2 regions of the Pantoea stewartii genome follow, and region 2 is predicted to be linked to the other one. Evidence: predicted binding sites of a transcription regulator. Region 2 holds the regulator's gene; the other holds the start of a gene.
The links. Region 2 encodes ArgR, which controls arginine synthesis, uptake and breakdown. Its sites were predicted from a motif close to ANTGAATAAAAATACANT; they were not measured.
Positions count from the first base shown of each region.

Region 1: a site for ArgR is predicted at 5,003-5,020, ahead of argF (ornithine carbamoyltransferase). Genes of this name have one in related genera too.

Region 1 is NZ_CP049115.1:3,385,141-3,395,813, forward strand. Features, by position in the region: gene G5574_RS16005 (methyl-accepting chemotaxis protein) at 101-1,750, shown strand; gene ridA (2-iminobutanoate/2-iminopropanoate deaminase) at 1,849-2,235, opposite strand; gene pyrI (aspartate carbamoyltransferase regulatory subunit) at 2,318-2,782, opposite strand; gene pyrB (aspartate carbamoyltransferase) at 2,793-3,728, opposite strand; gene argF (ornithine carbamoyltransferase) at 3,971-4,978, opposite strand; gene rraB (ribonuclease E inhibitor RraB) at 5,142-5,564, shown strand; gene miaE (tRNA isopentenyl-2-thiomethyl-A-37 hydroxylase MiaE) at 5,622-6,383, shown strand; gene G5574_RS16040 (GNAT family N-acetyltransferase) at 6,389-6,886, opposite strand; gene G5574_RS16045 (valine--tRNA ligase) at 6,968-9,823, opposite strand; gene G5574_RS16050 (DNA polymerase III subunit chi) at 9,829-10,287, opposite strand; gene pepA (leucyl aminopeptidase) at 10,357-10,673, opposite strand, start outside.
Region 2 is NZ_CP049115.1:2,370,180-2,380,852, reverse strand. Features, by position in the region: gene G5574_RS11280 (NAD-dependent succinate-semialdehyde dehydrogenase) at 1-1,311, shown strand, start outside; gene G5574_RS11275 (barstar family protein) at 1,367-1,651, shown strand; gene G5574_RS11270 (Rpn family recombination-promoting nuclease/putative transposase) at 1,794-2,738, shown strand; gene yhcN (peroxide/acid stress response protein YhcN) at 2,944-3,207, opposite strand; gene G5574_RS11260 (YdgH/BhsA/McbA-like domain containing protein) at 3,302-3,574, opposite strand; gene yhcN (peroxide/acid stress response protein YhcN) at 3,648-3,911, opposite strand; gene argR (transcriptional regulator ArgR) at 4,397-4,867, opposite strand; gene mdh (malate dehydrogenase) at 5,404-6,342, shown strand; gene mscM (miniconductance mechanosensitive channel MscM) at 6,480-9,818, opposite strand; gene asd (archaetidylserine decarboxylase) at 9,830-10,673, opposite strand, start outside.

The DNA of each region.
Region 1 (10,673 bases), 1.0 Mb from region 2:
CAGGTTTAAAAAAATTGAAATAAATTTTTATTTATTATTGCCGATTAATTTCTGGCTTCCTTCGGGAATAGGCTCGGAGGAAAGAAAGGAGCTCGGTTTAATGAATATGACGCAAAGACTTTCTCTGGCTTTTTCGCTTTTAGCAGGTTCGTTGATTATTCTGGGGATCGTAACACTTTCACTTCTTGCCGGTTTTCAGGCGCGATTTGAATATGTGCAGGTAAACACGATTGATTCGCTCAAGGTATTAAACCGGCTGGTGGATGAAAGTAATCGCCTCTCTGTGGCGTTATATCGTCATCAGACAGAGGATGAGAGCGGCAAGCTGGCCAGTCTCGAAGCGGTTATTCAAAAACGCATTGAGGACATTTCGACGCTGACGAAATATTATTTCGATAACGACATTACCAACGACGACGATCGGGTGATGACAGAAAAGTCATTCCGGCTAATCGATGCCGTTAAACAAAATCTTCCGGCATTTCTCACGGCTTCCCGGGCACATCAGAATGAACGCAGCCTGGCACTGTTAAGTGATGATGAAGGCATTGGCGGTGCCATCACCCAGCTAAAAAACAGTTACCGCGATCAGTTTGAATTTAACAGCAAAATGGGTGAAGCGTTACGCCGGCAAAACCAACATATTTATCGGCTGACCAAATGGGGCATGGCCGCCGGTATTGCCCTGGCGATTACTGGCCTGGGGATGCTGACGATACTGACCATCATGCGCGTCCGCCGCAGCCTGAATGCCATGGGTGGGCTGATGGAACGCGCCAGCAATACACTTGATCTTTCCCTGAAGGCCGATGACAGCCGCCGTGATGAAGTCGGTGTCATGGCGCGTTCTTATAATCGTCTTATGGAAAGTATTTCGTCCGCTATGCATGCGGTCAGCAGTGCCTCACAGTCCGTCAGCAGTGCGTCGGCACAGATTGCGGCAGGGAATGAGGATTTGTCTGCCCGTACAGAAGAGCAGGCTGCCTCGCTGGAGCAAACCGCTGCCAGCATGACGCAAATCAGCGAAACCGTCAGACAGACCGCCGACAACACGCGCCAGGCGAGCAATCTGGCTGAAAACACGCGCAACCTCTCCGAAACCAGCTCTGCGGCGCTCACTACCATGCTGGATACCATGACGTCGATCCGTGACAGCGCGGGCAAGGTGGGCGACATTATCACCCTGATTGAAGGCATTGCGTTTCAGACCAATATTCTGGCGCTGAACGCGGCGGTTGAAGCGGCGCGAGCCGGCGAACACGGGCGCGGCTTTGCGGTCGTGGCAGGGGAAGTGCGCAATTTGTCGCAGCGTTCCACCACCGCCGCCCGTGAAATCAAAACGCTGATTCAGTCGTCGAATGCATTGATTGAATCGGGAACGTCCCAGGCGGATAACGTGAATCAGAATATGGAGACGATGCGCGGTGCGGTCAGTCAGGTTACCGATCTGGTTAACGAAATCGCCGCTGCTGCCACAGAGCAGAGCCAGGGGATCGCGCAGGTGCATCAGGCGGTCAATCAGATGGACGACGTGACCCAGCAGAATGCGGCCCTGGTGGAAGAAGCCTCGGCCGCATCGCTCTCACTACAGGAGCAGGCCGACGGCCTGGCTGCGCTGGTGCGCAGGTTTACGCTCGCGGGCCAGCAGGCGGCTGATGTGACGCCTCAGCGCCAACCCACAGCCGTTGTTGCGCCCAAACCCGTGATGGCTCTGGCGACAGGCGGACAGGATAACTGGCAAAGCTTTTAAGGCTGATCACACCGTGAACGGTCGGCGGTAAGCAGGGCAAATTCCTGGCTTAATGGCAGACCGAAAGCCGCGTGCGCACCCGGTGCGCACGCGTTTTATCAGCGACGCAGTGCAATCGCTTCGATTTCAATCTTCACATCTTTTGGCAGACGGGCGACTTCCACGCACGAGCGCGCCGGGAAGTTTGCCTTGTGCTCAGTAAAGAACGCTTCGTAGGTGGCGTTTACGGTCGCAAAGTCATTCAGATCTTTCACGAACACGGTGGTTTTAACGATATTGCCTACCGTCAGTCCCGCCGCTTCCACGATTGCCTTCACGTTTTCCAGCGACTGACGTGCCTGCGCAGACACATCATCGGCGACCTCACCGGTGGCCGGGTTCACGGGAATCTGGCCCGAGGTGATGATCATGTTGCCGAGATCAACGCCCTGTACGTAAGGGCCAATGGCCGCAGGGGCTTTTTCCGTACTGATTTCACGAGACATCATTTCTCCTTAAAGTAAGGCCGGGGCAGCAACGATGCCGCCCGCAACAGAACGCGTTCCATTATAGGCGCGCCCGGGACGATTAAAAGTGGCCCAGCACGACATGGCGGGCGAACTCTTTCTCACAGTATTTGCACTTCAGGTGCACTTCATCGGCGCGGTGCTTAACGGCGAAGCTGGAGAACACCGGCTCGCTGCGGCTGATGCAGTTGCTGTTCGGGCAGGTAAGCACCCGATCGATGTGATCCGGCAGCGCCGGGGCGATCTTGGCCACCACTTCATAGTCGTCGATGCGATTGACCGTCGCATGCGGCGCATAGAACGCCAGCTGATTGATCTGATCGTCGGTCAGGTAGGTGTTTTCGATCTTGATCAGGTCCTTACGGCCCATTTCACCTGACGGCAGGTTCAGACCAATAGTGATGCGCTGGTCAGTTTCGGTCAGGCGAAACAGCGACAGGAGCTTAAAGCCCACCTGCGCCGGGATATGATCGATAACCGTGCCGTTTTTGATGGCTTCGACCTGCAGTTTGTTATCGTGGCTCATTGTTCACTCCTTACAGGGCGATGTCGCTGTTCAGTACCAGCGCCAGCAGGGCCTGGCGCGCATAAATACCGTTACCTGCCTGCTGGAAATACCAGGCGTACGGCGTGGTGTCCACGTCAGGGGTAATTTCATCAATACGGGGCAGCGGATGCAGCACTTTCATGTTATCGCGGGCTCCGGCCAGATCGGCTGCCCGTAAAATAAACTGGGCTTTGACGTTGGCATATTCTGAGGGATCGAGACGCTCTTTTTGCACGCGGGTCATATAGAGAATATCCAGCTCAGGCATCACCTCTTCAAAGCTGTCATGGCGCGACCAGGCAATATTCTGCTCGTCCAGCATATCGGTGATATAGGCAGGCATTGCCAGCGCATCCGGCGCGATAAAGAAGAAGCGGTTGCCGTCGAACTTGGCCAGCGCCTGGGTCAGCGAGTGAACGGTACGGCCATATTTGAGATCGCCCACCATGGCCACGTTCAGATTGCTGAGACGACCCTGGGTTTCGTGGAGAGTAAACAGGTCCAGCAGCGTTTGTGTCGGGTGCTGATTCGCGCCGTCGCCCGCGTTCAGAATGGGAATGCCGTTGGAGAACTCCGTGGCCAGTCGGGCTGCCCCTTCCTGCGGATGACGCATCACAATTGCGTCCACATAGGTACTGATGACGGAAATGGTATCCGCCAGGGTTTCCCCCTTCTTGCCCAGCGAGGTGTTACTGCCATCGGCAAAGCCGACGGCGGAGGCACCTAGGCGATGAATGGCGGTTTCAAACGACAGCCGGGTGCGGGTAGAGGCTTCAAAGAAGCAACTGGCGATCACGTTGTGTTTCAGCAGTTCCGGCTGAGGGTTGGCTTTGAGCCGGGCGGCGGTATGCAGCACCAGCTCCAGCTCGTCGCGGCTGAGATCGTTAATTGAAATGATGTGCTTGCGATATAGCGGGTTAGCCATAGCTCTCTCCTCTGCGCGGCCGGATTGCGGACAAAAAAAAGCCCCTTAGAAAGGGGCTTTTTTGAGATCGGTTCGATGACGGAAAGAAACAGCGGTGCCGCCTGCGGTCAGGCGAGATAGCGCGTCACATTGTCCACGATGCTGTTGCATGTTTCCTCCGGCAAATTGTGGCGCATTATACGCCATCGCGGGTTGGCATCAAGGAAAAATCGCGCGGCAGGTAACCGTTTGCGTCTGTCTGATTAGCGCTGTCCCAGCGTGGCGACCATTACCGCTTTGATGGTGTGCATCCGGTTTTCAGCCTGGTCAAACACGATGCTGTGTGCCGACTCAAAGACCTCATTGCTGACTTCCATGCCGTCTTTAAGGCCATACTGTTCTGCCATCTGGCGACCCAGCGTGGTCTGATCGTCATGGAAAGCCGGTAAGCAGTGCAGGAATTTCACCGCCGGGTTGCCGGTCAGCGCCAGCATCGCACGGTTCACCTGATAGTCGCGCAGCAGGGCAATCCGTTCTTCCCACACCGCTTTGGCTTCGCCCATGGAAACCCAGACGTCGGTATAGATAAAGTCGGCACCTTTTACGCCCTCGGCGATATCCGCCGTCAGGGTGATTTTACCGCCGGTCTTTTCGGCGACCTGACGGCATTCTGCGACCAGCCCGGCTTCCGGCCAGCAGCTTTGTGGCGCAACCATGCGCAGATCCAGCCCGACCAGCGCGGCGGCTTCCAGCATGCTGTTGCCCATGTTATTGCGGGCATCGCCAACGTATACCAGCGTCATCTTATTCAGCGGTGTAGCGGGCAGATGCTCCTGCATGGTCAGCAGGTCAGCCAGCAACTGGGTGGGGTGAAACTCGGTGGTCAGGCCGTTCCAGACCGGCACGCCCGCGTGCTCGGCCAACGTTTCCACCAGTGCCTGACCGTAACCCCGATACTGAATGCCATCATACATGCGGCCCAGCACGCGTGCGGTGTCTTTCATCGACTCTTTATGGCCGATCTGGCTGCCGCTCGGGCCAAGATACGTGACGTTAGCTCCCTGATCGTAGGCGGCAACTTCGAAAGAGCATCGGGTACGGGTCGAGTCTTTTTCGAAGATGAGCGCGATGTTTTTGCCTTTCAGGTATTGGGTTTCGCTGGCGGTTTTTTTGGCGTGTTTTAATTCGGCAGACAGGGCAAGCAGGTAATCGATCTCGGCCGGGGTAAAATCCAGCAGCCTGAGAAAATGACGGTGATACAACTGACTCATACAGCACTCCGGTACGGGTTTCGTAATGAATTAAAATTCAATTTAACCGTATGAATATGCATTTTCAACCCTGGCGAGAATAATCTTTTCTGTTTTGTGTAGTGGCGCGACAGGCAGTATGGGAAAATAATGACTTATTGCCGAACTCAGAGAGGATATCGCCATGGCATTTGAAGCATTGTTGGAAGAGCAGCGTGAAGAGACGCGGCTGATCATCGAAGAACTGTTAGAGGATGGCAGCGATCCCGATGCGCTCTATACCATTGAGCACCATCTCTCCTGTAATAACTTTGACTCGCTGGAAAAAGCGGCGGTGGACGCGTTTAAGCTGGGCTATGAAGTCACCGAGCCGGAAGAGCTGGAGCTGGAAGACGGCACCACCGTCATGTGCGTGGACATTCTCAGCGAAGGCGCGTTGAAAGCGGAGCTGATCGACGCGCAGGTAGAGCAGCTGGTGAATCTGGTGGCAAAATATAACGTCGACTACGACGGCTGGGGCACCTACTTTGAAGATCCGAATGCCCAGGATGACGATGAAGACGATGGCGATGTCATCGACGAAGACGATAACGGCATTCGCCACTAATCTGACGAGGGCGGAGTCTGCTCCGCCTTTTCTGTTTTCCGGCCCTGTCTGACATTCATGAATTACGCACCCTTACTTGAACCGATACAGCAATTTTTACACTGCCGCACGCCGCAGGCCTGGATTGATGAAGCGCGCAAACCTGAAAACCTCACGCTGCTCCTGACCGACCACCTGGTGTGTGAACTGAAAGCCGCACAGACCGCCGTCTGGCTGATTCGCAAATATGTCGCCGACAAGCCAAGTGGAGACCGAATTCTGGCGTGGCTGCGGCCTTACGAGAATTTTATCTTTCGCGAAGACGGCGACAGCGATTTTATCAACGCCCATAAAAATCTGACTAAAACGATCATCGTACGTAATGCGCTACCGTGGGCGGATGATCTGGTAGAGAAAATGGTGCTGCTGATTAAAGAAGAGCTGCATCACTTTTATCAGGTGTGGGAAATTATGCAGTCGCGTGGTCTGGTGTACGAGAAAATCACCTCAAGTCGTTACGCCAAAGGGCTGCTGCGCGAAGTGACCACGCACGAACCCGATACGCTGGTGGATAAGCTGATTTGCGGTGCCTATATCGAAGCGCGCTCCTGCGAACGGTTTGCCAGCCTGGCGCCTTTCCTGGACAGTGAACTCGAGAAGTTTTATATCTCGCTGCTGCGTTCTGAAGCCCGCCATTACCAGGATTACCTGGCGCTGGCGGCACAGATATCACCCAAAGACATTACGGCGCGCGTACGGGCGATTGGTGAAGCGGAGGCCAGGCTGATTAGTGAGCCGGACACGGAGCTGCGCTTTCACAGCGGCGTCCCGGCTTTTTGACGGCGTTACAGCGTTTTCAGCATCCTGAACTCGCAGTCGCCATGGCCGGTGCAGCCCAGCGCATGGTCGATGCGCGCAAAGCCCAGCGATTCATAAAGCTTAATGGCGCGCGTCAGGCTGCCGGTGGTTTCCAGATAGCAACGACGAAAGCCCCGCTGGCGCGCATGATCCATGGCTAACAGCGCCAGTTCGCGCGCCACGCCGAAGCCGCGGATAGCGGGCAGGAAATACATCTTTTGCAGTTCACAGATATCCGGCGCGCTGCAGGCGAGCGGGGCAATGCCGCCGCCGCCCATCACCTTCCCCTGATGTTCCACCACCCAGTAAGCGCTGTGTTCAGCGCTGTACAGCTCAAACAGCTGGTCCAGATTAGGATCGGCAACGGTGTAGCCTTTATCCGCCGTCAGGCCAAATTCCGCAGAGACGTCGCGGATGACCCGGGCGATATGGGGATTGTCGGCGGCAGTAATGGGCCGCAGCTGAATATCGGCAATGGTTCTCATCAGGATTCCGGTACAAAGTCAGCGCAATAAAAAAGCCGGGCAAAGCCCGGCTTCAGGTTCAAGCTATCGGACTACGACGCATTACAATGCCGCAATCACCGCCTGCTGTTCAATCAGTTTTGCTTTGGACTGTTCCATGTCGGCAACGCGTTCACGCTCTTTGGCGACGACCGCTTCCGGGGCACGGGACACAAAGCCTTCGTTGGCCAGCTTGGTCTGAATCTTCTCGATTTCAACATCGAGTTTCACCAGCTCTTTCGCCAGACGTTCCAGCTCGGCGGCTTTATCCACCAGATCCGCCATCGGGATCAGGAGCTCGGCGCCTTCGACAATTTTGGTCACCGAAACCGGCCCTTTCTCGCCCGCAGGCAGAATGGTCAGGCTTTCCAGACGCGCCAGGCGTGACAGGAAGTTACGGTTGGCCTCAACGCGGCGCTGGGCCGCCGGCGAGCAGTCACGCAGCAGCACATCCAGCAGCTTGCTCGGCGCGATGTTCATCTCCGCACGGATGTTACGCACCGCGATGATCGCCTGCTTCATCCACTCAATGTCGGCTTTGGCGTCGGCATCTTCTTTCGCCGCATCAAACTGCGGGAACGGCTGCAGCATGATGGTGTCATCGCTGATATTTTTCAGGCCTTTCACGCGCTGCCAGATGGTTTCCGTGATGAACGGAATGATCGGGTGCGCCAGGCGCAGCAGCGCTTCCAGTACATAAACCAGCGTATGGCGCGTACCGCGCAGTTCTGCTTCGCTGCCGCTGTTCATCACCGGCTTGGTCAGCTCCAGGTACCAGTCACAGAACTGGTTCCAGGTGAAGTCATACAGAATGTTGGCGGCGATATCGAAGCGATAGCTGTCCAGGGCTTCACGGTAGGCTTTCACCGTATGGTTGAACTCGGTCAGAATCCAGCGATCGGCCAGCGACAGCGTCATCTCGCCACCGTTCTGACCACAATCCTGATCTTCGGTGTTCATCAGCACAAAGCGGCTGGCGTTCCACAGCTTATTACAGAAGTTGCGATAACCTTCCAGGCGCTTCATGTCCCAGTTGATATCACGACCGGTTGATGCCAGCGCGGCCAGCGTAAAGCGCAGCGCATCGGTACCGGATGGCTCAATACCGTTCGGGAACTGTTTCTCGGTGCGCTTACGGATTTTCTCGGCCAGCTGCGGCTGCATCATGTTACCGGTGCGTTTTTCCAGCAGATCTTCCAGCGAAATGCCGTCAACCATATCCAGCGGGTCAATCACGTTGCCCTTGGATTTGGACATCTTCTGGCCTTCTTCGTCGCGGATCAAACCGGTCATATAGACGGTTTTAAACGGCACCTGCGGTTTGCCGTTTTCATCTTTGATGAAGTGCATGGTCAGCATGATCATGCGGGCAATCCAGAAGAAGATAATGTCAAAGCCACTGACCAGCACGCTGGTCGGGTGGAAGGTCCGCAGGGCCTCGGTGTTTTCCGGCCAGCCCAGCGTTGAGAACGTCCACAGACCTGAAGAGAACCAGGTATCCAGTACGTCATCGTCCTGGCGCAGCGCCACATCGGCGGCCAGGTTGTTTTCGCTACGCACTTCGTCTTCGGTGCGACCAACGTATACGTTGCCGTCGTTATCGTACCAGGCCGGAATGCGGTGACCCCACCACAGCTGACGGGAAATACACCAGTCCTGAATGTCACGCATCCAGGAGAAGTACATGTTCTCGTACTGTTTTGGTACAAACTGAATATCGCCGTTCTCAACGGCTTCAACGGCCACTTTTGCCAGCGGTGCCGTGCGCACGTACCACTGGTCGGTCAGCATCGGCTCGATGACCACACCGCCGCGGTCGCCGTAAGGAACGGTCAGATCGTGTGGTTTGATCTCTTCCAGCAGGCCCAGTTCGTCCACCGCGGCCACGATGGCTTTACGCGCCGCAAACCGTTCCATCTTCTGGAACGCAGTCGGGATCGCGTCACTGTAGACAGTGCTGGCTTCGCCGTTGGTATCGTAAACCTGCGCGCTTTCACGGATATCCCCGTCAAAGGTCAGGATGTTGATCATCGGCAGCTTATGACGACGGCCCACTTCATAGTCGTTGAAGTCGTGCGCCGGGGTGATTTTCACGCAGCCGGTGCCTTTTTCCATATCCGCGTGCTCGTCACCCACGATCGGGATCAGGCGATCAACCAGCGGCAGCATGACAAACTTGCCGATCAGATCTTTATAACGCGGATCGTCCGGGTTCACGGCCACGCCGGTATCGCCCAGCAGCGTTTCCGGACGCGTGGTGGCGACAACCAGATAATCTTTCCCGTCGGCGGTTTTGGCGCCGTTGGCCAGCGGATAGCGGATGTGCCACATGGAGCCTTTGCTCTCACGGTTTTCCACTTCCAGGTCAGAGATCGCGGTGCGCAGTTTCGGATCCCAGTTCACCAGGCGCTTGCCGCGGTAAATCAGGTTCTCTTTGTACAGGCGCACAAACACTTCTTTTACAGCATTGGACAGGCCTTCATCCATGGTGAAGCGTTCACGCTCCCAGTCCACAGAGTTGCCCAGGCGGCGCATCTGGCGGGTAATGGTGCCGCCGGATTCGGCTTTCCACTGCCAGATTTTGTCGATAAAGGCATCACGACCGTAATCCTGACGGGTTTTGCCTTCTTCTGCGGCGATCTTACGCTCAACCACCATCTGCGTGGCGATGCCCGCATGGTCGGTACCGGCCTGCCACAGGGTATTTTTGCCCTGCATGCGCTGGTAGCGAATCATGGTATCCATAATGGTTTGCTGGAAGGCGTGACCCATGTGCAAGCTACCGGTGACGTTCGGCGGCGGGATCATGATGCAAAAGCTTTCCTGGCTGGTGTCGCCATTCGGTTTGAAGTAGCCCTGCTTTTCCCAGTGCTCGTAAAGCGGCTGCTCGATATCTTGCGGGTTATATGTCTTATCCATTTCTGCTATGTCGTTTGCGGCTGTGGTGGCGTTGCCGTATTCAATTGGAAGCCAACGCTGCGATAGGTTTTATAGCGATCGCGCGCTAACTGTTTGAGCGATTCTTCATAAGGAACGAAGTCTATCACTTCATGGAAAGCAGTAGCAAAATCTGCAAACTGCGGCAGCAGGCTGATCAGCAGGTCGCGCGGTGAATTGCCCCGACGCTGCGGCCAGGCCAACTCGACCGGTGCGCCGTAGCGCGGGCCTTCGCCAGCCAGATTATGTGGCACAAAGGCATTGGCAGGGCGCTGCCAGAGCGCCTCATCCAGCCGAATGGCTTGCTGCTCATCTTCACAGGCGATGAGCACTCGCTTACCGGCCCGCCAGCGTGTTTCCGCCAGATCGCACACCAGCGCTTCCACAGCGGTTAAGCCGTCGCGGGATGCATCGGTTTCCAGCACGTAGAAGGTTGCGTTTTTCATCGAATTGCCTGCTAAAAGAAAAGCGGGGCGACATGGCGTCCACCCCGGTTGGTTCGGTTGCCCGGACGTTTAGTCGTCGCCGTTCAGACCTGCACGGTTCAGCAGGAACTGTGACAGCATCGGCACCGGACGGCCGGTGGCCCCTTTGGCCTTGCCGGAGCGCCACGCGGTGCCGGCGATGTCCAGGTGCGCCCAGTTATATTTGCGCGCAAAACGCGCCAGGAAGCAAGCGGCGGTAATCGCGCCGCCCGGACGGCCACCGATGTTGGCCATATCGGCAAAATTGGATTCCAGCTGTTCCTGGTACTCATCGGCCATCGGCAGGCGCCAGGCGCGGTCGCCCGACTGTTCTGACGCGCTGATTAGCTCATGGGCCAGCGGGTTGT
Region 2 (10,673 bases):
GAAACCGAAGACGCGATTAAGGCTGCACAAGATGCCTTTCCCGCCTGGCGGGCGCAGACGGCTAAAGCGCGTTCAGCGCTGCTTTACCGCTGGTATACGTTAATCATTGAAAACAAACGCTGGCTTGCTGAGCTCATGACAACGGAGCAGGGCAAACCGCTTAAAGAAGCGGAAGGCGAGGTTGAGTACGCCGCCAGTTTCATCCAGTGGTTTGCCGAGCAGGCCAAACGAGCCAACGGTGAAATCATTCCGCCTGCTAAAGCGGGGTCGCGTATCCTGGCCACGCGGGAACCCGTTGGTGTTGTAGCGGCGATCACCCCGTGGAACTTCCCGATGGCCATGTTGACCCGTAAGTTAGGTCCGGCGTTAGCAGCAGGATGTACAGGGATCATCAAGCCTGCCAACAATACGCCGCTTTCTGCGTTTGCCTTGCTGGCTTTGGCAAAGAAAGCCGGTATCCCGGACGGCGTGCTTAACGGCGTGGCAGGGGATACGCATGCTATCAGCGATGCGATTATGGCGAGCAACGCCGTACGTAAAATCTCGTTCACCGGTTCGACGGCGGTGGGCAAAACGTTGATGCGCAATGCGGCCGAGACCATGAAAAAAGTGTCGATGGAGTTGGGGGGCAACGCGCCCTATATCGTGTTTGAGGATGCAGATATTGATGCTGCCGTTCAGGGCGCTATTGCCAATAAATTCCGTAACGCGGGCCAGGTGTGCGTCAGCGTAAACCGTTTTTTTGTTCATAATGCGATCTATGAGCGTTTCACAACGCAACTGGCAGATGAGGTCAATAAACTCAAAGTGGGTAACGGTATGGACAGCGGCGTCATTGTCGGACCGTTAATTGAGCGTTCGGCGTTAGAAAAAGTGGAAGAACATGTTAACGATGCGGTTGCCCAGGGTGGCAAGGTGCTCGCGGGCGGTAAGCGACATGCGCTGGGCGGCAATTTCTGGCAGCCTACGGTCATCGTCGATGCGCATGAAGGCATGAAGCTGGCTCAGGAAGAAACATTTGGCCCGGTTGCGGCGTGCTTCCGGTTTGATGATGAAGACGAGGTTATTCGTCGGGCGAACCAAACCGAATACGGGCTGGCGGCGTATTTTTATACGCAGAATCTGCAACGTGTCTTCCGCGTTTCCTCGGCGCTGGAAAGTGGGATGATAGGCATCAATGAGTGTGCTGTCTCGACAGAGCTGGCTCCCTTCGGCGGTGTGAAAGCGTCGGGACTGGGCCGGGAAGGATCGGTGCTGGGAATGGAAGAGTACCTTGAGGTCAAAGCGCTGCACCTTGGCGGTTTAAGTTAAACGGCTATCTGGGCGGCACCGGGCCGCCCAGCGACGAATAACAGGAGTCACCTGTATGAGAGTCGAGCGTTTTGATTTTAATGAGATTGTCGATCAGGCCCATTTCTTCCGGCAATTCTGTGAACGCTTTTCCCTGAAAGCGCGCTATATCTGCGATTTGGATGGATTGTGGGATGTGATTGTCTGCAGAGGGCTACCTTTGCCCATCAAAATAGAGTTTGTGAACCTGGGGCAGGGACAGAAGCGGCGCTACGGTGCCTTGATTCTGCTGTTCGACGAGGCGGAGGAGGAACTGGAAGGGCAACTGCAGTTTAACGTGCTCTCATCTTCAACACGCTAAGGTCGGCTGTGATCATCAGGCTTAATGCCTTGTCCGCGTAAGTAAACATTATTTCTCGAGCATCCTCGCAACGTTAACGCTTACTGACGCCTCGCTTTTTCTGGTCGTGATACTCTGCCCGCCAATCATCAGGACAGGTCACATGAAAAGTAAAAGAGGCACGCCCACGCCACATGATGCGACTTTCCGGCAATTTTTGTCCCAGCCTACGATTGCCCGTGATTTTATGGAACTGCACCTTCCCGCAGCGCTGCTCGCCCTGTGCGATCTGAATACATTAAAACTGGAATCGGGTGCTTTTGTGGAGGAGGATCTGCGGCAATATTTCAGCGATGTGCTGTATAGCATGAAAACTACAAGCAGAGAGGATGGCTACATCCATGTCTTAATCGAACACCAGTCATCACCGGATAAGCATATGGCGTTCAGACTGATGCGCTATGCCATTGCGGCAATGCAGCGGCATCTTGACGCAGGGAACAAACGGCTACCGTTAGTCATCCCGGTTCTGTTCTATAGCGGCAAACGTAGCCCGTATCCTTACAGTACCCGCTGGCTTGATGAGTTTGCAATGCCCGTGCTCGCCAGTGAACTGTATGGCAACGCTTTTCCGCTGGTGGACGTGACGGTTATTCCGGATGAGGACATTATCGGTCACCGCAGCATGGCGGCTTTAACATTGCTGCAAAAGCATATACATCAAAGAGAGTTGACAGAACTCATCGATAAGCTGGCTCCCGTCTTACTGGCTGGATATCTCTCTTCATCGCAAGTGATATCGTTGGTACACTATCTCTTGCAGGCAGGCGAAACAGCCGACGCCGACATTTTCGTCAGGACGCTGGCACAGCGAGTACCGCAACATGAGGATGCATTGATGACTATTGCACAGCAGCTTGAGCAGAAAGGCATTGAAAAGGGCATTCAGCTCGGTGAGCAACGTGGTCTGGAGAAAGGACGCAGCGAGGGAGAGCGTGCGGCCGCGCTGAAGATCGCACGCACGATGCTGCAAAATGGTTTGCATCCCCGTGTTGTCGCCGAGATGACAGCACTCTCTGATGACGACTTAGCGCAACTCTGTCATTAAATACGTCACCCATTTCGCGTCAGAGCACCTCATGCGCAAGCCAGTTCCTTTCTTTTAACGCGCCTGAGTGTTGTGCCGCTGGCGCGATCGTTAGCCGATGTCCGTTTTCCTGCGCCTTACGGCTGTCAGGTTCTGCCTCGCCGTTTCAGACAGAAAAAAGCCCCGGCGACCGGGGCTAAAGGGTTCGTCATGAACAGACGAGGAACTATTTATAAAGCTGTGCGGTGAGGTGATAGCTGTCACCGGTATTTGCTTCAATGATTTTGTACGCGCTTGCGCCTTGCTCATCAGCTTTTTGAGACAGCTGAGCCCGATAATCAATCGGAGAGCCTGCTACACCGCTGATGCTTACGGTTCCGGCAGGTTGTAAGTTCTGTGCTTGTTCGGCGGTCACCAGCTGTGCAGCGGAAGCGCCGAATGTCATAGCAGAAAGAAGACTTACTGTTGCGATGGTTGCTTTGATGTTCATGTTTATTTCCTCATAACTGTCAACAACCTACGGAGTCAAAACACAGAGCGGGTTGTCGATTAATTTCAGATGCGGCACGATTGCCGTCGATGTATTACTTATAAAGTTCAGCGGTAACGTGGAACGTATCGTCGCGATTATTTTCAATGACGCGATAGTGACCCGCACCCTGGGCATCTGCCTTTTGAGACAGAACCTGGCGAACATTCGTCTGATCGCCGTCGATGCCGCTGACGGTGATGGTTTGATTCAGGGGCTGCAGGTTCATTTCCTGCGCCTGTTGATTTGTTACCGGGCTGGCGGCATGGGCACCAAAGGACAGGAGCGAAGCCAAACTCAGGGCGGCAAAGGTTAATGTGGTTTTCATTACTCTTCTCCAGCAATGTTAATTAACCAGTGAGCATGTGGTCTCATCTGGTTACCTGTCAGTTCAAACGCTTTTATTTGTACAACTCAGCGGTGGCGTGATAGTTGCCATCGTTGTAAGCCTCGATAACACGAAAAGCTTTAGCGCCGTGTTGATCCGCTTTCTCACTCAGTTGCTGTCTGATATCTGATGGCGCACCGGCGACACCACTAACGCTCACAGTGCCGACAGAGTGCAGATTCTGAGCATCCGCAGCAGAAACATATTCAGCTGCAGATGCACCAAATGACAGGGCAGAGAGAATGCTTAAAGCAGCGATGGTAGTTTTAATTTTCATGAAAGATGTCCTCGTCGTGGCTGTTCTTCTTTTTTATTAGTGTGATTCACATCACGAAAGTAAGTATAGGACTAATAACGGCGGAAATTAATATCTGCCTAATAATGTTTTGTAGTCATACTTTAACCTTATGGGATTTTTTTATAACTAAACGTTATTAAAAGCGGTTAAAAAACGGCCTTTGGCAGGTAATTACTTATAAAAACAGTAAGATGCGCAACTTTAACTTTTGGTGCGGAAATTTATGGTCGATCAGGCTGCTTGTGAACATAACCTCAAAGGATAGCACCATCGATGCGGTGTAGAGCAGTGTAAAATAGCGTGGAAAAGTAGTCAGGATAAAGGGTATGACCAATAGTACAAGGTAAATAGCGGCAATGAGATAGGCTCAACTCGTTGATAATAGAGCGTTTAAACAGAAGAGAACACAAGGAGGAACGCGCTGCAGATCAACCGGCAGATGCGCTGCCGGTCAGAGATAAAGGCTAAAGTTCTTGTTCAAACAATACCAGAATAGCATCGTGCAGCTGCCTGACAGTAAAGGCGCGTGCTGGCGTGATAAAAATGGTGTCGTCTCCTGCAATCGTGCCCAGGATTCCTTCGGACTTACCTAATGAGTCAAGTAAACGTGCAATTAACTGTGCGGCACCCGGGCTGGTATGAATCACGACCAGAGCATCGTTATAGTCAATATCAAGCACCAGATTCTTCAGAGGACTGGTGGTAGTCGGCACGCCCAGTTCCGCAGGTAAACAGTAAACCATTTCCATTTTGGCATTGCGGGTGCGCACCGCGCCAAATTTCGTCAGCATACGAGAAACTTTTGACTGATTAATGTTCTCGAAGCCGTCTTCCTGAAGCGCCTGAACAATCTCGCCCTGAGAGCTGAATTTTTCTTCTTTTAATAATGCCTTGAAGGCTTTAATCAGATCGTCTTGTTTCGATGGGTTTCGCATAATTTACCAGTATACGTAAGACAAACCGCGAACCAGGCCGCAGCAAAGACATTATTATGCATATAAATGAATTTTTATGCAATAGGTTATTAATTGTACTGCGAGGTCATCATCGCGGGCGGCGATAATAGCAAAGAATCTCCTCAGACCAAAACCCAGCTCACAGCCTGAAAAGGCAAAGGTTGCAAAGGTGTTATATTATTGATGAGGTAAGAAAATAAAAATGTACATTGCCGATCTCTTTCTGCGGATAATACGGTTGCCAGTTCACGGGTATAATGTTTACAGCCTGTTAGTGAGAATGATGCCTTCATCATTTGTTACTAAAGTAAGCCTGAACCGGGAATTGCCTGACTCGCGTGAGTAACCTGGCGAGTAAGGGACAGGAAGATGATGTGTCATTTTTTATCCGGCGCTTCTGTATTGAAGCAGGTAGAGCAGGCACCGGACAAACGTCATCCACTGAGCCGTTGGTTACGCTCTGATACAGATGGAATATCGGATCTTCTCTGCCCCACCTTAATAAGGAGTTATGAATGAAAGTTGCCGTTCTCGGTGCCGCGGGTGGCATAGGCCAGGCGCTCGCACTTCTACTCAAAACCCAGCTTCCAGCAGGTTCAGAACTGTCTCTTTACGATATCGCGCCTGTCACGCCGGGCGTGGCAGTAGATCTCAGCCATATTCCCACCGCAGTAAAGGTGCAGGGGTTCAGCGGTGAGGATGCGAAACCAGCCCTGAAAGGGGCCGACGTTGTGCTTATTTCCGCGGGTGTGGCACGCAAACCGGGCATGGATCGTGCGGATCTCTTTAATGTTAACGCCGGCATCGTCAGCAACCTGATCGAGCAGGTGGCGACTACCGCCCCTAAGGCGCTGATTGGTGTCATTACCAACCCTGTTAATACGACCGTGGCGATTGCGGCGGAAGTGCTCAAAAAACACGGCGTCTACGATAAGAATCGTCTGTTCGGTGTCACTACGCTGGACATCATCCGTGCAAACACCTTCGTTGCGGAGCTTAAAGGTAAACAACCTGGCGAAGTTGAAGTGCCTGTCGTCGGTGGGCATTCCGGTGTGACCATCCTGCCACTGTTGTCTCAGGTGCAGGGCGTCAGCTTCAGTGAGCAGGAAGTGGCTGACCTGACCAAACGTATCCAGAATGCGGGTACTGAGGTCGTTGAGGCCAAGGCCGGTGGCGGCTCTGCTACATTGTCTATGGGCCAGGCAGCTGCCCGTTTTGGATTATCGCTGGTGCGTGCATTGAATGGCGAAGCGAACGTAGTGGAATGTGCTTATGTTGAAGGTGAAGGAAAGTATGCCCGCTTCTTCTCCCAACCGCTGCTGCTGGGCAAGAATGGGGTTGCTGAGCGCAAGCCCATCGGCGCATTAAGTCCGTTTGAACAGCAGGCACTGGAAGGCATGCTTGAAACGCTGAAAAAAGATATCGCGCAGGGCGAAGCCTTTGTGAAGCAATAAAGCGTTTCAGACAACATAACGCCCGGTTCGACCGGGCGTTTTTTATTGCGTTCTGATACCTAACCTGAACAAGATTACGCGCTGTCTCGCTGCGCACCAATCCGCTCTTAACCGGCCCGTTACGGCAATTTTTATTCTCAGAGCCCACCTGAGCGGAACGTTCGGGTGGTCGATGCGCTATTACCTGTCGGCGTTTTTCGGCTCAGCGCTTCTACGCGCATCTGGAACGGCGGGAACGGCATTTCAATGCCATGCTCTGCAAAGCCATGTAAAATAAGCTGATGCAGTTCATGGCGAAGCGGCATTCGATGGCCCATTTCCGCCGCATGCACGCGCAGTTCAAACAACTGAATTCCCTGCTGTAAATCCACCAGGAACACTTCAGGTGGCGGTGTATCCAGCACATAGCTGCAGCGCTCTGCCGCCTGTTTAAGCAGGGTAGTGACTTCTTCACTGCTAACGGTAGCGGGGGCAGGGATGGTCAGCACCACACGCGTGACGGAATCGGAAAGCGACCAGTTAACAAACTGCTCAGTAATGAACGCCTTATTGGGCACGATAATCTCTTTGCGATCCCAGTCAGTGATCGTGGTTGCGCGGGTATTGATGCGCGTAATGCTGCCGGTAAGGTCGCGGATGGTCACGGTATCACCGATACGAATCGGTTTTTCAAACAGGATAATCAGGCCGGAAATAAAGTTCGCGAAAATCTCCTGCAGACCAAATCCCAGCCCGACGCCCAGACCGGTAACCAGCCATTGTAGTTTTGACCACTCAATGCCAATGAGTGAGAAGCCCAGCAAGCCACCGATCAGCAACAGCACATATTTTGTCAGCGTGGTGATGGCATAACCGGTGCCCGGTGACAAATCAAGATGCTGCAGTAACGCAAGCTCAAGCAGAGCCGGCATATTGCGCACCAGTTGTGTGGTAATCACGAATACCAGAATGGCAATCAGGACGGCACCCAGCGTAATAGGTTGAATGCTTTCGACGCCCTGAACGGAGGTATTCACGTCCCACAGACGAATATTTTCAAGGAAACCAAATGCAGAGTGGATTTCTGACCACAGGACGATGACCGATACCAGCGCGATAAGTGTCAAAATGGAGCGTACCAGACGCAGCGACTGGGCACTGATGGCGTCCAGGTCGATAACAGGCTCTTCAATTTCAATCACGTCCGTATTTTGTGCGGCCTGATCTTTCTCCTCTTCGTTGCGCGCACGGTTGGCGAGCATATCGGCACGGCGTTGGCGTGCGCGATCAAAGCCCAGCCTGCGTCGCTGAATCAGCATCCAGCGGCGAATGATGTGGTAAATCACCAGCAGGAAAAACCAGATCGCCACAGAGGTTTCCAGACGGGCGAGCAGCGCCTGCGCGGTTTCAAGATAGCCCGTCATTGACGCAAGGGCGGCTACCAGTGGAATAGCGATCATTAGATTCCACAGCAGGCGGTTAATCATATTCTCGCCGCTGCCCTCTTTATCGAGATAAAGCGGTATGCCTGCACGCTTCAGGCTTACCGTCACAATACTGAGCGCGCCACAGATCAAAATAAAGCACAGCCGCCCCAGGGTGGCGGAGAACAGGCGATCGTCAAGGTTATCGAAGGTAATCAGCAACATGATCAGCGGCACGATCAGGCCAATACTCAACGAGTAATAGCGCATCGCGCGTGCAACACGCACCTGAGGCCAGCGGAAATGCACGATGAACAGGCCGTTCGGGCGTGCAAACTGTGCGCTGACCATAAAGATCCACAGCAAAGGTAAGGTGGCGGTGATGCCGTCGCCTATCGCCACGGCGACAGGATAGGGCCAGGCATTTTGCAGGCCGTATCCCAGCGTAGCCCAGAGTACCGGCAGCGGCAGCGCCACCAGAATCGACCAGAACACGGTACGGATTGTCAGGCGAAAACGATCCTGCGTCACCTTACCGACTTTGCTGGCTGAGCGTTCAAGGAAAGCATTGAAGTGACGGCGGGTACTGAGACTGAAGCCGACCAGCAGCACCGCACCGAGAATGGGTAATACCGTGCTGCGGCTGGTAAACATCATGGCCAGCGCTTTACCGAGCTGCCCCAGTGTGTCCAGCGTCAGCAGGTGAGACAAGCCGTTAGCCACATCAAGGGGATAACTCAACGAAATCGGGCTGACATCCGCCGTCCAGAACAGGTAGCGGTGCGTCGCATCTTTAACTTCGGTTAGCGCATCCTGTAGCTGCGTGTTCGCCACTTTCAGCTTGGTGATTTCCAGAATCAGCGTATCGCAGCCCGAAATCAACGAGTTAAGCAGTTCGCGTTGCGTTTTAAGCTGCGCATCCAGAATCCGCTTTTGTTCGCTGGTAAAAGGCTGTCCGTCGGGCTGATGGGCCTTACGCAATACGTTTTGCTGTTCGAGCAAATCCTCATAATGCAGTCGCTGAACACGAAGCTGGGCCATCTCATTGTCGATCTGCTGAGACTTCGGCATGTCAGGTAATCGTGCGACCTGCGCGCGAAGGGCATCACCGAGAAGACTGGATGCACCCAGCCATTGAGATTGTTCCCGTAACGTGGACAGTGCCTGGCGGACCTGAATGATTTGATTGGTAGCGAGGCGTTGTTGTGAGGCCACCAGGTCCATTCGCTGCGCCTGCTGATTCAGTGCGCCAGATAACTCGCGGTTAACGTGAAATTGTTTACTGATCGCTGGCGGCAGATCACCGCTGTTTTCCGCCAGCTGTTCTGTCCGGGCCAGTGCAGTTTCTGCCTCGCGCTGACGTTGCTCATTAAGTTGATTACGCAGCGCCTGGAGATAATTATCGAGCTGGGTGACCTTACGCTGGTGGACTTCGGCGCGCATGCGCGCCAGTTCCTGACGGTTATTTGCCGACAGCTGCGCCAGCTCAAACTCATCCACCCGGGCCTTATTCGCGGCATTTTCTGCCTGACGGGCCATCAGCTGTGCCTGGCCGGCTGGCGTGGCAGGGCTGCCCGTGCTCTGCAGACGTCTCTCGCTCTCCGTCAGCGCCCGACGTGCTTCCGTTTGCTGCTGCGGCAGTTGTGACAGGGAATCGCTGATCTCGCGGGCCCGATCCTGCTCCTGTTGAGCCTGGCGTCCTTCCTCAATCAGCTGACTGCTGATTTGCAGAATCTCTTGTTCCAGCTCGGCACTGCTCATTGTGCTGCGTACCGTCTTTACACTGTCGTTGAGTGAGGCGATTTGCTGTCTCAGCTCGCGTGCCAGACGCGGAAAATCATCAATGACCTGTTGATACTGCTGCGCGCGCTCAACGGCATCATCACGTTCAGAAAGGGCCGCCAGTGCAGCTTCAAGCGACTGAATCTGATCGGTTTGCGAAGTGGCGTTTTTAGCGGACTTGACTTCTTCCAGCTGTTGTCTGAGCTGGCTGGCATCTGGCAGGCTGGCGGCAAACGTAGTACTGCTGAGCCCCAGGCTCAGCAGCAAACAGAGGAACGCGCGTACGAACACAGGGCTTACTCTTATTCGACAGCGTCAGACGGTGCGGTGGCCAGAGGCAGGGCGACCGCCATAGGTTGTCCCATCCGGACTTTGCTTTCGGCCTCAAGGCTTTCTGCCAGCCTGACACGGCCAGGCGCAAACAGGTTAATCACGGTCGAGCCCAGCTTGAAGCGGCCCATTTCCTGGCCTTTAAGCAGAACAACGGCACCGTCGTGGTCGGCGGCCGGATAGTGCCAGCGTTTGATAATGCCTTCGCGTGGTGGCGTGACCGTGCCAGCCCAAACGGTTTCAATGCTCCCGACGATAGTCGCGCCCACCAGGATCTGTACCATCGGTCCCATATCGGTCTCGAAGTAACAAATGACCCGTTCGTTACGGGCAAACAGGTTAGGGATGTTGCGTGCGGTCAGAGGATTCACTGAGTAAAGATCGCCTGGCACGTAAATCATTTCACGCAGGATGCCGTTGCACGGCATATGGACGCGGTGATAATCACGCGGTGCCAGATACGTCGTGATAAATTCACCCTCACGAAACAACGCGGCCAGTTGCTCGTTCCCTGCCAGCAGCGCGTCGATCGTATAGTAGTGGCCTTTTGCCTGGAAAATCTGGTCGCCTTCGATATGCCCAAGTTGACTGATGGCACCGTCCGCAGGCAGCGCAATCAGGCTCGCATCCGGATCCACAGGGCGCGCCTCATCCTTTAACGGGCGGACGAAGAAATCGTTGAAGGTGCGGTAACTGGCGGTATCCGGTTTACGTGCTTCAGTCATATCGACTTTATAAAACCAGACGAAGCCGTCAATCACCAGCTTTGTCAGCCAGCCGCCGCGACGGCTTGCGCCCGAGCCAGCAAGTTCAGTC